3 regions of the Parageobacillus sp. VR-IP genome follow, and region 3 is predicted to be linked to each of the others. Evidence: riboswitches for the same ligand, from Rfam matches in the RefSeq annotation. Region 3 holds a riboswitch; each other region holds the start of a gene.
The links. A riboswitch is a leader RNA that binds a small molecule or an ion and turns the genes downstream of it on or off. The one in region 3 is predicted to bind cobalamin.

Region 1: it holds a riboswitch for cobalamin, as region 3 does, so the genes downstream of both, HT574_RS14200 (ABC transporter substrate-binding protein) here and HT574_RS00455 (ribonucleoside-diphosphate reductase subunit alpha) in region 3, are expected to answer to the same signal.
Region 2: it holds a riboswitch for cobalamin, as region 3 does, so the genes downstream of both, HT574_RS09620 (HoxN/HupN/NixA family nickel/cobalt transporter) here and HT574_RS00455 (ribonucleoside-diphosphate reductase subunit alpha) in region 3, are expected to answer to the same signal.

Annotation. Positions count from the first base shown of each region.
Region 1 covers NZ_JABVYQ010000005.1:220,974-227,168, reverse strand. The annotation lists gene HT574_RS14210 (adenosylcobinamide amidohydrolase) at 1-468, opposite strand, end outside; gene HT574_RS14205 (FecCD family ABC transporter permease) at 468-1,523, opposite strand; gene HT574_RS14200 (ABC transporter substrate-binding protein) at 1,489-2,451, opposite strand; cobalamin riboswitch at 2,579-2,792, opposite strand; gene HT574_RS14195 (PH domain-containing protein) at 2,919-3,533, opposite strand; gene HT574_RS14190 (DUF7916 family protein) at 3,830-4,747, opposite strand; gene nagE (N-acetylglucosamine-specific PTS transporter subunit IIBC) at 4,841-6,195, opposite strand, start outside.
Region 2 covers NZ_JABVYQ010000003.1:326,256-332,450, forward strand. The annotation lists gene HT574_RS09600 (glycerophosphodiester phosphodiesterase) at 1-709, opposite strand, end outside; gene HT574_RS09605 (hypothetical protein) at 938-1,108, shown strand; tRNA gene HT574_RS09610 (tRNA-Gln) at 1,433-1,504, shown strand; gene rraA (ribonuclease E activity regulator RraA) at 1,606-2,091, shown strand; cobalamin riboswitch at 2,151-2,342, shown strand; gene HT574_RS09620 (HoxN/HupN/NixA family nickel/cobalt transporter) at 2,496-3,194, shown strand; gene cobJ (precorrin-3B C(17)-methyltransferase) at 3,196-4,758, shown strand; gene HT574_RS09630 (sirohydrochlorin chelatase) at 4,774-5,604, shown strand; gene cobK (precorrin-6A reductase) at 5,617-6,195, shown strand, end outside.
Region 3 covers NZ_JABVYQ010000001.1:56,859-63,053, forward strand. The annotation lists gene HT574_RS00440 (YkvA family protein) at 180-452, shown strand; gene HT574_RS00445 (TerC family protein) at 467-1,141, shown strand; gene HT574_RS00450 (ribonucleotide-diphosphate reductase subunit beta) at 1,156-2,196, opposite strand; gene HT574_RS00455 (ribonucleoside-diphosphate reductase subunit alpha) at 2,209-4,494, opposite strand; cobalamin riboswitch at 4,623-4,820, opposite strand; gene HT574_RS00460 (DUF5683 domain-containing protein) at 4,964-5,425, opposite strand; gene HT574_RS00465 (carbon starvation CstA family protein) at 5,746-6,195, shown strand, end outside.

The DNA.
Region 1 (6,195 bases), on a different contig from region 3:
CGCCAGCGCCCGCGCTAAATAGGCGCGCTGGCGCTCTCCTCCGCTTAAGCGCTCGATGCTCTCTTCCGCTTTTTCGGCGAGGCCGACTTCATGAATCGCCGCATCGACCGCCTGCTCATCTTCCTCCGTCCACATCGGAAATAAACGATGCTGATGGGCGTACCGCCCGAGCTCCACCGTTTCTTTGACCGTATAGCCAAACGCCACATCGATCGTTTGCGGAAGCACCGCGGCAAAACGAGCCCACTCTTTATGCGAAAAAGAAGGGAGCGGCCGCCCGTTCACGGTGATACTGCCGCTTTGCACAGACAGCTCTTTGCTTAATAGCTTTAACAATGTCGTTTTCCCGCTGCCATTTGGCCCTAAAATGCCAAATATTTCCCCTTTTTCTACCGTAAAGGTGATATCATGAAGCACTTGTTTACGCTGATAGCGGTAAGACACGTTGTTTACTTCCAGCACATCGATCACATCTTTCTTTTCATTCTTCGGAAAAATAACAACGCAAACAGCGGAGCGCCAATCAAGGAAGTAATGACACCAATCGGCAATTCGCGCGGCGAAATGATCGTGCGCGCCAGCAAATCGGCAAGCACGAGAAATGCCCCGCCGTATAGCAAAGACAACGGCAACAACAAACGGTGGTTCGGACCACAGACAAGGCGGACCATATGGGGAACGACGAGCCCGACAAATCCGATCGTCCCCGACACCGATACAGCCGCCCCTGTCAATAACGAAGCCCCCGTTAAAATCATGATTTTGCGGCGCATCACGTTCACCCCGACATGGAGCGCCGCCGCTTCGCCAAAGGCAAACGCATTAAGCTCGCGCGCATTCAGAAGAAGCAAGACGACTCCGAGCAGAAAAAATGGAAGGAGAAGCACCGTATATTTCCAGCCCCGCATCGCGACGCTTCCCATCAGCCAGGCAATAATTTGCCGCAATTCTTCCCCGGTCAGCGCAATCATCAAAGAGATAAGGGCGCTGAAAAACGCTCCAAATATAATCCCGGCCAAAATGATCGTCTCCACCGACATTTGCCGTTCCACGGCCCTTGTAAATAAAAGCACAAGCGCGAGCGTCGCCAGACCAAATAAAATGCTGACGATCGGCAAAGTAAACGTACCAAAGAGCGGCAGTTGAATACCGAAAAAAATGACGAGCACCGCACCGACGGAAGCGCCGGATGACACGCCGAGCGTATACGGATCGGCAAGCGCATTTTTTAACAGCCCTTGAAACGCCGCGCCCGCGACCGCCAACGACGCACCAACGAGAAACGCGAGCACCACGCGCGGAAGGCGGATCATCATCACGATTTGCACAAGATCATCGGGAGCATCGCCGCCGGACAGCGGCAATCCAAGCCAGGCCGAAAAAAGAATCTTGATAATAGTAGAAAAGGGAATCGATAACGAACCTATCGATATCCCTAATAAAAGCGAGACCGCCGCAACCGTTACAGCAATGATATACATCGATACATTACTTAAAGATTTCCGGGTAAATGACTTTTGCAAGTTCCTCTACTCCTTCAACAAGACGCGGGCCCGGACGGCTGACTAAATCGGTATTGACATCATATACCCGCTTATTTTTCACCGCTGGAACATCTTTCCACGACGCGCGTTCTAACACCTGTTTCGCTCCGCCGTAGGTAGTAACAATCACATCCGGTTTGTATGCCACCACTTTTTCTTCCGTCACCATCGGCCATCCTTCCAGGCCGCCGGCAACGTTTTTCGCCGAAATGTCCTGAATCATCTCATCTATAAACGTTCCTTTTCCAGCCGTATAAATTTGCGGCGGCGGCGATACTTCCACCCATACTTTCATTTGCTCTTCCGGTTTAATTTGTTTTGCCTTTTCTTTTATTTCTTCCAGTTTCGTTTTCATATTGTTGATAATTTCTTGCGCTTTGCCGGCAGTTCCAGTTGCCTTGCCAATCAATTCGATCGAATGGTATACATCAGCAAACGATTTCGCATCATTGACTACTAGCACCGTAATGCCTGCATCTTTCAGCTGCTTGAGTCCGTCTTTTGAGTTGTGCGCGCCTGACGCATGAGCGAGAACTAAATCCGGTTTCAACGAAATAATTTTTTCAATGTTGAAATCCATGCCGCCGATTTTTTCTTTCTTTTTCACATCTTCCGGATAGTTGTCAAAATCGCTGACACCAACGATTTTGTCGCCTAATCCCAACGCATAGGCAATTTCCGTGTTGCTTGGAATTAAGGAAACGATTTTTTTCGGTTCTGACTTAATCGTCACTTCTTCCCCTAATCCATCTTTCACCGTTACCGGAAACGCGGCTTGTGATTGTTCCGTTTTTGTTGCTTCTTTGTTCGCAGGCGCTTTGCTTTCGTTCGCCCCGCTGCATCCGAACAATAGGCCGAATGTCAGGACGACGACAAGCAGCGCGATGTACTGTTTCCACTTTCTCATTGCTGTTCCCCCTTTTTACAGAAATAAAAAAACTCATTCCGAATGGGAATGAGCAAGAAACGGCAATATGTATGCATAAAGGCAGCCACCGTTGCCGTTTCCTACTCTCACCCCCCGAAGATTAGGAAACGCATAAGCAGGCAAGGCAGGTCTACTGACTCATGCTTCATCCTACTCTGAACCTTCCCATACGGCAAACGGCGCATGCCATCATACCGTACAGTGGCGATTTCATTTCGTCCGCATTTACAGTTGCGGGGACAGTTCTGGACTTTCACCAGATTCCCTATTAAGCCGTGCGGAGCGAATCGCTCCATTGGCACCTTGCTGCGAATGTATAAAATTGTCGAACAATTGACAGTTATAATATTAAAGGATAAGAAAAACTTTGGCAATAAAAAAATGAAAGTTTCATGGAATTCAAGGTATGTAAAAATCCCGCCGATGGCGGGGGACAAAGAAACCATTCAATGATTAATATACCGTTCAAACACAAAACCGAAGTCTTTTACCGTATATTTTGTCTTCGCGTCAACGAGCCATTGAAACGCGAGTTCATTCACTGCTTTGAAATCAGCCAGGAAATTATTTGTGTCACTTTTTACGCGCCCGAATACATTCGCGGTCAATTCCAAACTTTTGTGCGCGTACTCCAGCTTCGTTTCGTTTTCATGACAAAGCTCGGCGATGGCGAGCAGCGATTTATATAAATCTTTTAGTTCTTCTAAATACTTTTTATGAACGTCAATCGAATAGACATGGGCACCGATTTTAAATTTAATCTCCACGTCTAGATCAACGGTTCCCGCTGTTTCGAGCGACACGTCGGAAATCGGATGCTTGTAATAATCATAGCGGCGCAATACGCGTTTCTTGCTGGTTGCGCTCGTGCCATCCAAATGAATAAGCGCTTTATTCGTAAAACAATACTCATCTGATTTCGATTTAATTAAGAAATAAATCTTTTCCCCATCTTCATGCATTACGTAATCATCGGCATCAACTTTATCGTAGTTTTCCGGCTTAATGACCGAGCCGATATCACTTAATCCAAGCACATCAGCGGCGACTTTTCCAAACATAGCGCAACTCCTCTCGTTTTTTACGATTATTCTTTTTTATTTTTTGCGGGAAACATCCCTCGCAAATAATGGCCCCTTCTTGCTGAAGGAAAGCCTTAATTTCTATCATCCCTCTGTACGACGGGTAACCTCATGCGCACATAGATCGGTTCATTTTTCTCAATCGGCTTCCCACACACGGAACAAGTTGAGGGCTGGGAAAACATGTGATTCTCCCTTTTCTATCTCCTTCAGTTAAAATATACGTAACCACAGGACAGCAAGTTTCAATTTATGGCATAAAAATGTCGTTCATTTTACCGCAGCGGCGATCTCGCCATACGAATATATGTATGACGCTTGCCGCGGATGGCAATCGAATATGTCATAATGTTTTCCGGAATGGCGATACCGTGGTAGCCAGCGTCGCCGATATGGTACAGATCAGCGCCGGCCATTTTGCTTGCGAGCGCGATTTGACGGATTGTATCCTCGTCAGCCCCTTCCTGACTCGTGCCGATCGTCAGCATCGCCAGCGCCCCATGTTCATGGGCAGCGCGGACGAGGCTCGCTATTTTTTCGGGAGTTACACCAGGCACGGTGCCCGGCGCCGGCATAAGGACAACATCGGCCCCCGCTTGAACGAAGCGCAGCACCACGTCTTCCGATATAATGCCGCTTACTGTTTCGCCGGCCACGCCAGCTGCGTGCATTTTCCCGGCGATAATGAGACCGTCTTGGCCAAAAACAGCACGGGCTGTTTCGATCGCGCGGATAATTTCATTATTTGTCACGCCTGTTTTCGGATTTCCGGTTAGGCAGATAAAATCAAAACCTAGACGTTTTGCTTCTTGCAGTGATTCTTCTGTTGCCATCCTTCCTTTTGGAAGAGAAGCAAGACTCTCTAGCTGCCTCGCGTTCGGGTCAACAGGCTCCAAATTGACGCCAATTGGACGCCCCGTTAACTGCTTCAGACGCTTCACCATTTGATGCGGCTCCTTCGTATCCGACCCGTTTACCAGCGGCCGGAATACATCAAACATGTTCAATAGAATTAAATCCGCGCCAAACGCCGCGGCCAATTCCGCATTCGTCACCGCCGGATAAAGCGGGGCAACGGAGCCGATTACTTCCGCGACGATCGTTCTTCCTTCCGCTGCCTGAATCGATTGTTTCAGCTCTTTTCCGTTCATACGGCAAAAATCCGATGCGCTGCAGTCTAGCAACCGCTTCATTAGCAAACTCCTCCTTGATCTATATATATCTATAAAAATAGACATTCCAGCCCTCCTCCGCTAACGAAAAGAGCTGGAACGCTTTCCTCTCGGTTATAGCTTTTTCAGCTCGCTGGCGACAAACTCGACATCCGTGCCGACAACGACCTGCACATCTGTTTGATTGAGACGGATGACGCCTTTTGCTCCTAAACGTTTCAGTTCGTCCTCATTGACTTTCGACATGTCTTTTACTTTTAAGCGCAGGCGGGTCACACAGTTGTCGATCTGGATGAGGTTATCTTTACCGCCCAGCGCTTCCATATACTTCACCGCAACATCTTTGTAGCCGCCCCATGCCGCTGCGCCGCTTTCCGTGAATTCGCCTTCAATTTCCTCACGGCCAGGCGTTTTTAAATCTAATTTGACAATCAAGAAATAGAACACAACGAAATAAACAGCGGCATAGATAATTCCTTGCACGATTAATAGATACGGTTTTTGCGCAATTCCATAGTTTAAGAAAAAGTCAATCGCACCGGCAGAAAACGTAAATCCGTGGTGGACGCCCAGCATCGTCGCGATCGCCAACGAAAGACCTGTTAATACAGCGTGAACGACATAAAGCAATGGCGATAAAAACATAAACAAAAACTCAATCGGTTCGGTAATTCCCGTTAAAAAGGCAGTCAGCGCCACGCTGATGAGCGCACCGGATACTTCTTTGCGCCGCTCTTTTTTTGCTGCGGCAATCATTGCGAATGCTGCGGCTGGAAGACCAAACATCATAATCGGGAAAAATCCCGCCATGAAAATTCCGGCATCTGGATCCCCCGCGAAGAACCGCCATAAATCCCCTGTTTTTCCATTGTACTCGCCAAACACAAACCATACGAAGCTATTTAAGACGTGATGCAAGCCAACCGGAATGAGCAATCGGTTCAAGAAGCCGAAAACGCCTACCCCAAGCGCTCCGGCACCGACGATCCATTTGCCGATCGCGTTAATGCCGTCCTGAATTGGCGGCCATACATATCCAAAGATCAGTGCCAATATGAGCATGACAAACGAGGTCACAATTGGGACGAACCGCTTGCCCCCAAAAAATCCAAGCCAATCCGGTAACTTAATATTATGGTAGCGGTTATACAGCAATCCGGCAATCACACCGGAAATGATTCCGCCTAATACGGACATATTAATATCTTTGTCAATGGCAGTGGCCCCTTTTGTCAACACAAAGTAGCCGATCGCCCCGGCCAGCGCCGCCGCGCCGTTTCCGTCTCTGGCAAAGCCAACGGCAACCCCGATCGCAAAAATAAGAGGCAAGTTCGAAAAAACAGCATCCCCCGTCGCGGCGATAAACGGAATATCCAATAAATCCGGCTGTCCTAAACGAAGCAATAACCCCGCTGCCGGCAGGACGGCAACCGGAAGCATAAACGCTTTTCCAAGCCTCTGTAAAAATC
Region 2 (6,195 bases), on a different contig from region 3:
CGTCATCAAGGTTTTGGCCCTTGAGCATGGCAGGGCTATATAGCTGAATGAGCGGAATATCGTGAGGGACTATTTTCTGTAATTTGCGTAAGCTTGCTTCGCTGAACGATTGGAAAATGACTTTACTTTTTTGCAAGTATCTGTTCTTTTTTAAAATGCCGACTAGTTTTTCTTCCATGCCAAGATAAATGTTTGGATCTTTTGTTTCAATGTACAGAGCTGTTTTCGACCTGCATTGCGCAAGCCAATCGATTACTTCTTGGAGAGTAGGAATTTTTTCCTTTCTATACTGCTTGTTAGCATATTGCGGGAACATTTTATTGAACCATGTGCCAGCATCAAGTCGCTTTATTTCCGCCAGCGTAAAATCCCTTACTCTCCAAGGAGCACGATTCGGATAAACTTGTTCTACATTGGTCGTTCTGGCCAGTGTGGCATCGTGAATGGCGACTAACTCTCCGTCTTTCGTCATATGCAAGTCCAGTTCAATGTAGTCGGCTTTCATTTCCAGCGCTTTTTTGTATGCGGATAGCGTATGCTCTGGAGCGTAGCCTGATGCGCCGCGATGGGCGACGACAGTAATATGCTGACTGGCTGGATGACGAGTAGAGGGCTTTTGCTTGACATCATCCGCTGCCCAAAGATTAGAAGCGTATGATGCAAGAAGCACAAGTAAAAGCGGTATCGCCACGATTGTCGCTTTGTTCACGGCTACTTCCCTCCTTTTTACATGGTATTGCATTAATCAAAAAGATAGAGCGATGGTGAATGAAAATGTTGCCATTCTTTGTAGTGCAAAAGTTGTGGATTTTCTGCGCAAATTTTCGTGAATGATACCATGCCGGGAAGCATGTATGGTGGTTGCGACGAATCAACTAGGCGGGCAGCGGTTCTTGAATGGTGACATTATTTTTTGCAAAACATCGAGGGACATACATTGATGATAAGCGAAGTGCAAAACGGCTTTATCTCAAGAAAAGAAACAACAGGACAACAAGGATGTTCGGAAGGAGAAAGGCAAACAAGCAAGACATGGGTGTTATTCTATAGCTTCGGTCTTGTTTGGATTCTGTGCCCTGATCCGGCCGCCATCATTGAGCGCTCCTGACAACAAAGCATTGGCAAGAAAACAAGCCAGTCTCGTTCTCCCCGGCTAACAACAAATTCCTAATAGAAAGAAAAGCAATGCAACAATGCCTTTCATGGCCAAAACATTTTTTCATCCACCTCTCTATTCCTTTTTTAGTGTCATTGCTTGTGTATTATTTGACCACCGAAAGCACGTTGGAGCAGCAGATGTTATTGCATGAACTACGTTCGTGATATGTGGCATATTTTGCATATCGCTGTCCGGCATGTATAAAGAGAAAAAAATGCGGGAAATAATAGGAATGGAAAATCTCTTGCGAAGAAAACGTTAAAAAGTGATCGTTGGGCTATAGCCAAGCGGTAAGGCAACGGACTTTGACTCCGTGATGCGCTGGTTCGAATCCAGCTAGCCCAGTCTCTAACAGACAAGCAATGTCGCTTGTCTGTTTTTTTGTGGAAAAAGAAGGAGTTTCGACAAATATGTCAAATATAAGACGTAGCGAGGAGGGAATGATGGTGAAAACAGCAGATTTATGCGATGAATTTTTAGGTGAATTGCAAGTTTGCCAGCTGCCAATGCAATCATATGGCGGCAAAATGGAATTTTCCGGACCGATTGCGACAGTTGATGTATTGGAGGATAATGTGCTCGTCCGCGAGGCATTAGAAACGGTTCCTGCGGGAACAGTGTTAGTTGTGGACGGAAAAGGCTCACGCAATTGCGCGCTGCTTGGAGATCGTTTGGCGCAAATCGCCTGCGATCGTGGACTTGCGGGCGTGATTATCCATGGCTGCATTCGCGATTCTGCAGAGATCGCCAATATGCCGCTTGGGGTGATGGCGATCGGTACATGCCCCGTGAAAAGCAAAAAAGAAGGAAAAGGAAAGCGGGATGTCGCGCTTGAATTTGGCGGTGTTCTTTGGGAGCCAGGCGCCTATGTATATGCGGATCGCGACGGGATTGTATTGGCAAAAACGGACTTGCTGAAAAAAAGTGATTGACGCCGTTTGAAAATTTATACTACTATGAATAACAGAAATGTTCTATGAAAAATTGATATCATATGCCAAGCAAATAAGGTGCCTTTCTCATCAGAGAACAGGCTTAAAAGGGAAGTACGGTGAAAATCCGTCACGGTACCCGCCACTGTGATGGGGAGCTTTGTTGCATGATGTCACTGAAGGAAACTTCGGGAAGGCGCAGCAAAGCGATGATCCTAAGTCAGGAGACCTGCCTTATTTGTTCGGACGGATACCTACGGGATTATAGGTAGACGTGCGGGAGAATGGCATACTTTTTGGCTATATTTGTATGCATTTTTCTGCACCTCTGCGTATAGAGGTGCTTTTTATTTTGCAAAAAAGAAGCACAAATTGGCAAAGCGAGGGGTGTAACATTGGAATTTGTGACATATGTCATGCTGGCAGTTTTTCTCGGAATTCGTCATGGGATGGATAGTGATCATGTTGCTGCTATTGCTGATATGGTTGGGAGCGAGGCGCACCGTAAAAGGCAAGTATCGCTAGGGATTATGTATGCGTTTGGTCACGGGTCTATAGTGTTTTTTATGGGACTGATCGCTATTTTTCTTGGATTTCATCTTCCTTCTTCGACCATCCGTATTTTAGAGGCGACGGTTGGGTGTACGCTTATTATTCTCGGAGGAATGATGTTATTTTCGCTTTTCTATAAAAATGAGGTTAAAAGCCGAATAAAGGTGTTATACGAATTGATAGATAAAATGACTCGATATTTTCAGAAAAACAAAAAGAAAGAAAGTGCTGTTTCGTTTTTGCGCTTCGGCTGGATCAGCGCGTTTATTATTGGCATTCTTCATGGGATTGGGGTGGAAAGCCCAACGCAGCTGGCTATTTTAGCACATGCAGCCGGGAAAGAAAATATGAGCATGGCGGCGCTACAGCTTAGCTTATTTGTCGTAGGCTTATTGATCGCAACGATTGGAATGACTTTTTGTCTTTCCTGGGGATTTATGAAAGCAAGAATGAGAGAAAAAGTGTTTTTGATTATTGGAACTGTCACTAGTTTTTACAGTTTATGGTTAGGGATATCCATCATTGTCGAAACGTGGAAAGGGGGAGCGTAGTATGAAAGGAAAATTATTAATCGTCGGATTTGGTCCAGGCAGCAAAGAACATATGACAAAGCGGGCGCGGGAAGCAATTGAAGAAAGCGATATTATTATCGGTTATAAAACGTACATTGACCTAGTTGCGGATTTAATTGGCAATAAACAAGTGATTTGCACTGGAATGACGGAAGAAGTAAGCCGTGCGCAAGAGGCGGTGAAATGGGCGGAACGCGGAAAAACGGTTGCCGTCATTTCCAGCGGGGACGCGGGCGTGTATGGAATGGCAGGGCTTGTGTATGAGGTGCTCATCGAAAAAGGCTGGACGCGAGAAAGCGATATCGAAGTGGAAGTCATCCCAGGCATTTCGGCCATTCACTCATGTGCCGCTCTTTTAGGTGCTCCAATTATGCATGATGCGTGCACCATTAGTTTAAGCGATCACCTAACGCCTTGGTCGCTTATTGAAAAACGGATCGAAGCGGCAGCCGCTGCCGATTTTGTCATCGCTCTATATAATCCGAAAAGCGGACGACGCACGCGGCAAATTGTCGAAGCGCAGCGTATTCTTTTGCGTTATCGCTCGCCAAATACTCCGGTTGGATTAGTGAAAAGCGCTTATCGTGCGCGGCAACATATCGTATTGACGGATTTAGAGCATATGCTCGATTACGATATCGGAATGTTAACGACCGTTATTATCGGCAATTCTTCGACGTTTGTATACGACGGACTGATGATCACACCGCGCGGATACCAGCGAAAATATACGTTAAGCGCCGCTGAACAGCCGCTGAAACCACACGAACGGCTTCGCCAAGAAGCGGAGCCGTGGGCGCTTGATCAAACAAAACCAAAACCGGTAAAAGAAATCGCGGAGGAAGCGTTGCAAAAATTGGCGATTGGCCATGATGACATCGCTTCGTTTGCACCGGCGATTTTCGAAATTGCGGTTAGCCCGGGAGTAGCGAACAAACATTTTACGCCAAAACAGATGATGGTACTAGCTGACATCGTCGGTGAAGACGGAACAATGATGTATACCCCGGATCATTATTTGAAGCTGGAAGTGCCTACTTCTAATCCAGACCGTATCATCGCTAGACTGAAAGAAGCGGGACTGACCGTTGCCCCTGTCGGGGATGTACTGACGTTGAAAGTTTGTGATTTTTGCGACGGTGAGAAAAAAGACGCGATTCCATACGCAGAAGAGTTATACGATCAGCTTGCGGGAATGGCGCTTCCGAAAGAATTGAAGCTCGGTGTAAACGGCTGCGGCATGGCGTGTTACGGAGCGGTGCGGGAAGATATCGGAATCGTCTATCGGAAAGGAGCATTCGACTTATTTTTAGGAGGAAAAACGGTTGGAAGAAACGCACATCCTGGACAACTTGTCGCTGAAAGAATTCCGCCTAGTGAAATTGTATCGGTTGTCACCCGCATTATTCAAGAATATAAGGAACGCGCGCACCCGAACGAACGATTTCATAAGTTTTTCCAACGGGTGAAACAAGTTGGCGGATTTGTGTATCAAGAAGCGAAGCAGGCGGCAAAAATCGAAGTGCCTGCCTGCGGAGAATAAGGGGGAAGAAAATGAATGAAAGCAGTATTATTTGTCGGGCACGGCAGCCGCGACCCAGAAGGGAACAACCAAGTTCGGCAGTTTGTCGAACAATTAAAGCCAAGCATCAAAACATCCATACATGTCGAAACGAGTTTTTTAGAATTTGGACTGCCGACAATTCGCGGAGGAATCGATCGTTGCGTTGCCGCCGGAGCTCGCGAAATTATCGTAATTCCGATGATTTTACTGTCAGCGGGACATTCGAAGCTGCATATTCCGGCAGAGATCGATGAAGCGAAGAAGCATTATCCGCATGTGTCGTTCATCTATGGCCGGCCAATTGGCATTCACAAGCAAACATTTTCGATCTTAAAAACGAGATTGCAAGAAATCGGTGAAAATATAGAAAATCCCGACCCGGAAACAGCGGTAGTGCTGCTTGGGCGCGGGGGAAGCGATCCTGATGCGAACAGCGATTTATATAAAATTTCCCGTTTATTTTGGGAACAAACGAACTATTTCCTCGTAGAACCAGCATTTATGGGAGTAACGACACCGTCGTTAGAAGATGGAGTGGAACGTTGCGTGAAGCTAGGGGCGCGGAAAGTGGTGGTTTTGCCGTACTTTTTGTTTACCGGCGTGCTCATCAAGCGTCTTGAAGAAAAAGTAAAACAATTTCGTTTCCAGTATCCCAAAGTCGATTTTGCGTTAACCGGCTACTTTGGGTTTCATCCAAAATTAAAAACGATTGTGCTTGACAGATTAGAAGAGGCGCTTGGCAAGAAGGTTATGATGAACTGCGATATGTGCCAATATCGGCTTCATGCTGCAGAGCATCATCACCATCACCACCATCATCATTAAGGAGGTACTGGCATGATTATCGTATTAGCGGGAACGAGCGATGCCCGAGAACTGGCGCTTTGCATCCAACAGGCGGGCTATGATGTATTGGCGACCGTCGTTACAGAACATGCGGCGGAGCAGCTGCGCGCTTCCGGCTTAACGGTGCATCTCGGGCGGCTGGCGGCGGATCAATTGGCGGAGTTGATCCGCGCAAAGAAAGCGAAGGCGGTGGTGGACGCGAGCCATCCGTTTGCCGAAGAAGCGTCGAAAAACGCGATGCAAGCTGCCGCAGACGCGGGGGTTCCATATATCCGTTACGAACGGCAAGCGGCTCCTGTTGCTTATGAGCGCGTCACGTTTGTTGACAGTTATGAAGAAGCAGTCGAGCTCGCTGCGAAAAAACAAGGCGTCATTATGCTAACGATCGGAAGCAAAACGCTGCACATTTTTGCTGCCAAGCTGCTTGGCCTTCCAAATACACGCGTGATTGCACGCATGCTGCCGCGCAAAGACAATATGGAGAAATGCGAACAACTAAAATTTCCGCAAGAAAATATCGTTGCGATGCAAGGCCCGTTTACGAAAGAACTCGATAAGGCGCTTTTCCGC
Region 3 (6,195 bases):
GTAAAGGTCTGTTTTTTATGAAAGGCCTTTACCAAATCGGTAAAGGTCTTTTATTTTTAATGAAAAAGAAGGGAGGATGGAAGCCGATAGCAATGCCACACTTTCGGCGCGTAAGGCTATTGTAATGAGGATTTGGATACAATACAAAGGCGGAGAAAAGTTATAGTAGGAGGGATCATATGAGAAAATGGTGGAAACGGCTTCGTTTCATTGTGAAAATCCGCCGCTTCGCTCCATTTTTGCTTGAATTTTTCCGATCCCGCGAAGTGCCGATGCGAAAAAAAGCGTTCTCTGTTTTCTTGCTGCTCGCTTATGTCGCGTTTCCGTTTGATCTCATTCCCGACTGGCTTGGCTTGTTTGGCATTATCGATGATATAACGGTGTTATTATTTATCCTTCAGCAAATCATCAAAATGGCTCCTTCCCATTTAAAAAATAAATACGGCGTGTAAAGGAGGAATGGTAAGTGGAATTTTTAACAGCGCTTTTATCGATTGTTATTATTGATCTTGTATTGGCGGGCGACAATGCGATCGTCATTGGCTTGGCGGCGCGTAATTTGCCAAAGCACCAGCAAAAAAAGGCGGTTATTTGGGGGACAGTAGGTGCGGTGGTGATCCGCGCGCTTGCGACTTTATTTGTCGTATGGCTATTAAAAGTTCCTGGATTGCTGTTAATTGGCGGTATCTTGCTTGTTTGGATCGCCTATAAGCTGCTTGTTGAGGAAAAAGGACATGATGTCGAAGCGGGAGGAAGCTTATGGGAAGCGATCCGCACGATTATTATCGCCGATGCGTTAATGGGATTGGATAACGTGTTGGCAGTGGCTGGAGCAGCACATGACAGCTTCTTACTAGTCATACTTGGATTGATGATTTCCGTACCGATTATGGTATGGGGAAGCACGATCATTTTAAAATGGATCGAGCGTTTTCCGGTCATTATTACAATCGGGGCAGGGGTATTGGCTTGGACTGCGGCGAAAATGATTGTAGATGAGCCGTTTTTAGATCAGTACTTTGCCAATCCGGTTGTCAAATACGGATTTGAAATTCTTGTCATCGCTGGGGTTATTGCCGCTGGCACGTTGAAAAAGAAGAAAAGTGAAAACAAATTAGAAACAAAAGCCGCCAACGGGTGATTGGCGGCTTTTGCCTATAACTCATCAAATCCGTTATCGATATTCACTTTTGTATATTGCCGTGATTTTTGTTCAAAGAAATCGGATTTGCCAAGGTCGACTTCTTCATACGCTTTAATCCAGCGCAATGGATTGGTTCGATAGCCGTCAAACGGACGGTCAAAGCCAAGCTGATGGGCGCGGACGTTGGCATAAAATTTAATGTAGGCGCTTAAATCGTACATATCAATGCCATCGATATCGTTGCCGATAATGTAATTGGCCCATTCGATTTCCAGCTCGGCCGCTTTAACGAACGTTTCCCGCACGAATTCAGCGAGCTGAGGAGTATTGTATTCTTGGTATTCATTCAGTACTTCTTTAAAAATTTTCGCGAACAGATCGACATGGATATGTTCGTCCCGATTGATATAATTAATCATCGTGCTTGTCGCGACCATTTTTTGATTGCGCGCCAAATTGTAAAAGAAAGCAAACCCGGAGTAGAAAAACAATCCTTCTAAAATCACGTCATAGACAATCGATTTTAATAAGTTTTCGACGTTCGGATTTTCGGCAAACGCTTTGTAGCCGTTCGTGACAAAATCGTTTCGCTTGCGCAAAATCGGCTCATTCCGCCAAAATTCAAACACTTCGTCCTGTTTTTGTTTCGGCACAAGGCTTGAAAGCACGTAAGAATACGAATGGTTATGAATGACTTCCTGCTGGGCAAGCATGATCATGAGCGCGTTAATGCTCGAATCGGTAATATAATCAGCGACCCTGCCGGCGTAATCGGTTTGAATGCTGTCAAGCAGGGCGAGCAGGCCGATAATTTTCAAAAACGCGTCTTGCTCGCGCTCTGTTAGCAATGGAAATTGCTTGACATCTTGCGACATATTGATTTCAAATGGCGTCCAAAAGTTGGCCAGCATCCGTTTATATTTAGCGTACGCCCACGGGTAGGCGACATCGTCCCAGTTCAGGACGTTTGAGCATTTACCGTTAATGATGCGTGTCGAGCGGTTGGGTGCTTCCGGGTCCATGATGACTCTTTTCGTTAATGCATGTGCCATGTTTTGTCCCCCTTAACTTGCGCATGATTCGCATTCAGTGATCGTACTGGAAGTAGAACGGATGTAATAGGTTGTTTTTAGTCCTGACTTCCAGGCGGTGAGATGAAGGTCTAACAGTTCTTTTGCTTTAATCGTGTTCATGACGTAAAAGTTGAACGAAATCGCCTGGTCGATATGGCGTTGGCGAGCTGCGTTCTGCTTGATGCTCCAATGCTGATCGATATGGTACGCCGATTTATAGTACCATGTTGTTTTTTCATTTAAATCAGGTGCAGTGACCGGGATTTTGTAATCTTTCTTTTCTTCGGCGTACACTTTTGAAAAGATCGGATCAATGCTTGCGGTGCTGCCGGCGATAATCGATGTCGAGGCGTTTGGCGCAACCGCCAGGACGTAACCGTTGCGCATGCCGTGTTTGGCGACTTGTTTTTTCAGCGTGTCCCAGTCGACATTATCGTTGCGACGGTAGCCTCGTTTGTCAAAATAGGCGCCCGTCTGCCATTCAGACCCTGGAAACGCCGGATAGCTTCCTTTTTCTTTCGCAAGCTCCATGCTCGCTTTGATGGCTAAGTAAGCAATTTTTTCGTACAGCTTGTCCGCATATTCAACTGCTTCATCCGATTCCCAGCGAACGCCTTTTAACGCAAGCAAATGGTGCCAGCCGAACGTGCCAAGCCCGACGGCGCGGTATTTTTGATTGGTAAGCTGCGCTTGCAGGACAGGAATGTTGTTTAAGTCAATGACGTTGTCAAGCATGCGCATTTGAATTGGAATGAGCCGCTCGAGCACATCGTCGGTGACGGCGCGGGCAAGATTGATGGACGACAAATTGCAGACGACAAAATCGCCCGGGATTTTTTCAATGATAACCTTTCCGTCCTTTGTATATTGCTTTTCTACGACGGTTGGGCTTTGGTTTTGCGCGATTTCCGTACAAAGGTTGCTGCAGTAAATCATGCCAAGATGCGCGTTCGGGTTTTTCCGGTTCACTTCATCACGGTAAAACATAAACGGTGTCCCTGACTCTAGTTGGCTGCGCATAATGCTTTTCATGATTTCAATCGCCGGTACTTTTTCTTTAGAAAGTCGCGCCTCTTGAACACATTGCCAGTATTTTTCGCGGAAGCTGCCGCGCCCTTTTTCTTCATCATAAAAGTCCTCCAGGCTAAATCCCATCACTTTCCGCACTTCATGCGGGTCAAACAAATACCAATCGCCGCGCTTTTCCACTTGCTCCATAAACAAATCAGGAATGCAGACGCCCGTAAATAAATCGTGCGTTCTCATCCGTTCGTCGCCGTTATTTAATTTCGCGTCCAAAAAGGCGAAAATATCTTTATGCCACACGTCTAAGTAAACGGAAATCGCGCCTTTGCGCTGCCCTAATTGATCGACGCTGACGGCGGTGTTATTGAGCTGCTTCATCCATGGAATCACGCCGGAGGAAACGCCTTTAAAGCCCTTGATGTCGCTGCCGCGGCTTCTGATTTTGCCAAGATAGACGCCGATTCCCCCGCCCGATTTCGAAAGGTTGGCGATATCGGTATTGCTGTCGTAAATGCTTTGTAGGCTGTCATCAACCGTATCGACAAAGCAGCTTGACAGTTGTCCACAGCGTTTGCCGGCGTTTGCCAAAGTCGGTGTGGCAGCGGTCATGTACAAGTTGCTTAACGCCCAGTACGCTTCTTGGATAAGGGCAAGACGGCGCTGTTTTGGCTCTTTGGCCATTAGCGTCATTGCGATGATAAGAAACCGCTCTTGCGGAAGCTCATATAAGTTGCGTTCGTAGTCGCGGGCAAGGTAGCGATCGGCAAGTGTGCGCAAGCCGATATAGGTAAACAGCTTGTCTTTTTCCGGATCGATAAGTTTGGCGAGTTCCGTGATTTCTTCTTTTGTATAATCTTCCAAAAGGAAACGATGATACACTCCCTTTGCGACAAGTGTAGCAATTAAATCATAAAGGCTGCCGTAGCGTTGCGTTTCATCGTATCCGCGCTGCTTTGCTGCTTCTTTGTATAATTGTTCTAAATAAATGCGGGCGCAGACAAATGTCCATTCCGGTTCCGTTTCGCTAATATAGGAAAGTCCCTCTAGTATGAGATAATGAAAGAGCTGCTCGACAGACATGACCTTTTTATGTTCGATTAAGCGGATGATGCGTTCGGTATAGTCGTCTGTCCGTAAGTGTGGAAAATCGCTTGTCATGCGGCGGATAAAGGAAATGAGTTTCTCGCGGGAAAATGGCTCCGCTTGTCCATTTTCTTTCGTAATCATCGTATTGCTTGTTTGCAACGCCATCGTTTTCTCCTCCTTATCGTCCATAAAAAAATCCACTCGGGTCAACGAGCGGATGAAACGACAGCATAAAAAGGGCAGGGGAATCCCTTTTCCACCATCGTTTCATCTTCCCGCTCCCCGGAGAACATGAAACGCAACCAAGCAAGGCAGGTCTCCTGACTCGTGCTTCTTCCTACTTTGGATCCTTCCCATATGCGCGCCCAAGCGAGCTTTCGCATACAGTGGATGCTCCATTTCGTCCGCACATACAGTTGCGGGGACAGTTCTGGATTCTCACCAGATTCCCTATTAAGTCCGAACGGACACCATTGCTTGTGGTTTTACTATATATAGTTGTTTGATTAGTAAAAAACACAATATATAGTATTTGTTGTTGGTATAAGCATATAATAAAACGCTGGAAAATTCAACTGTGATTTTACGACAGAAAGGAAAAATGAGAAATGCTGTTTCGTTGTCCAAGCATTTCTCATTGGCGTGGAGTATGGAATTTTAGCAATAAAATTTGAAGCAGCCGTCCGATACATATCCCAGGAATGGCAAACAGCATCGGCAGCCAAATAGGACCGAAAAATATGCCCAAAAATGTAACGTGCGAGGAATACATCAGACCGATGGTAACGAAATAGGCGGAAAATACAAACGGCAGAAACGAATAAGGAGTTTTTCCTCCGCCAGCATCTTTGAACGCGTCCCACATCGCGTAAAAATATAAACATGGATAAAACATGAGCCACTCAAAGTCAATGATGTGGCTGGCCTCATGAGTATTTCCTAAAAAACTTAACCGAATGGCCTCGTTAAACCGTGATTGAGTATTAATAACAAACTCCAGGAAGATAAATAAAGCACCTTTAAAATATTTTCTATTTAAAATTTGCCCAAATCCAGGTAGTGCAATGCTCCACAATAACTGTTCTATTGCCTTCACGTTTTCTAACCCTTTACTAAAAATAAGTGGCTTTAAGATTGTATTGCCTGTTATTGCGATGAAAAGGGAATTGCACCTCCTTTATATTTACTGCAATTACATTATTTAACAATAAGCGATATTTTATGCTTTTTTACAACAATTAAATGGAATGTTTCTTTTTTGTAAATAAATAGTTTTATGGAATAAAATGCTTGTAAATCGTATTATTGGTTAACATAATCCAAAAATATTTTCTTTAAATTTTTCAGAATAATTAATATAATATTAATGTAATGAATTTTATTGAATAATAATTGAATAACAAAGGGGGAAAAAATGTGAAGGGGCTTAAATCCGTTTTGCTTTGGGGTCTTATTTCCGTACTTGGAGCAGTAGGATTTGCGATCCTCGCATTAAGCCGTGGCGAAACGGTTAATGCGACTTGGCTGATTGTTGCTGCTGTATGTACGTATGCGGTGGCCTACCGTTTTTACAGCAAGTTTATCGCCCGCAAAGTATTTGGGCTTGATGACAATCGCAAAACGCCTGCCGAGGTGTTTAACGACGGAAAAGATTATGTGCCGACAAACAAATGGGTGTTGTTCGGCCATCACTTTGCGGCGATCGCCGGCGCCGGCCCGCTTGTTGGACCGATTTTGGCGGCGCAAATGGGATATCTGCCGGGAACGCTTTGGATTGTGATCGGTGTTGTGTTAGGCGGAGCCGTGCAAGACTTTGTTATTTTATTCGCTTCGATGCGCCGCAATGGTAAATCGCTTGGCGAAATG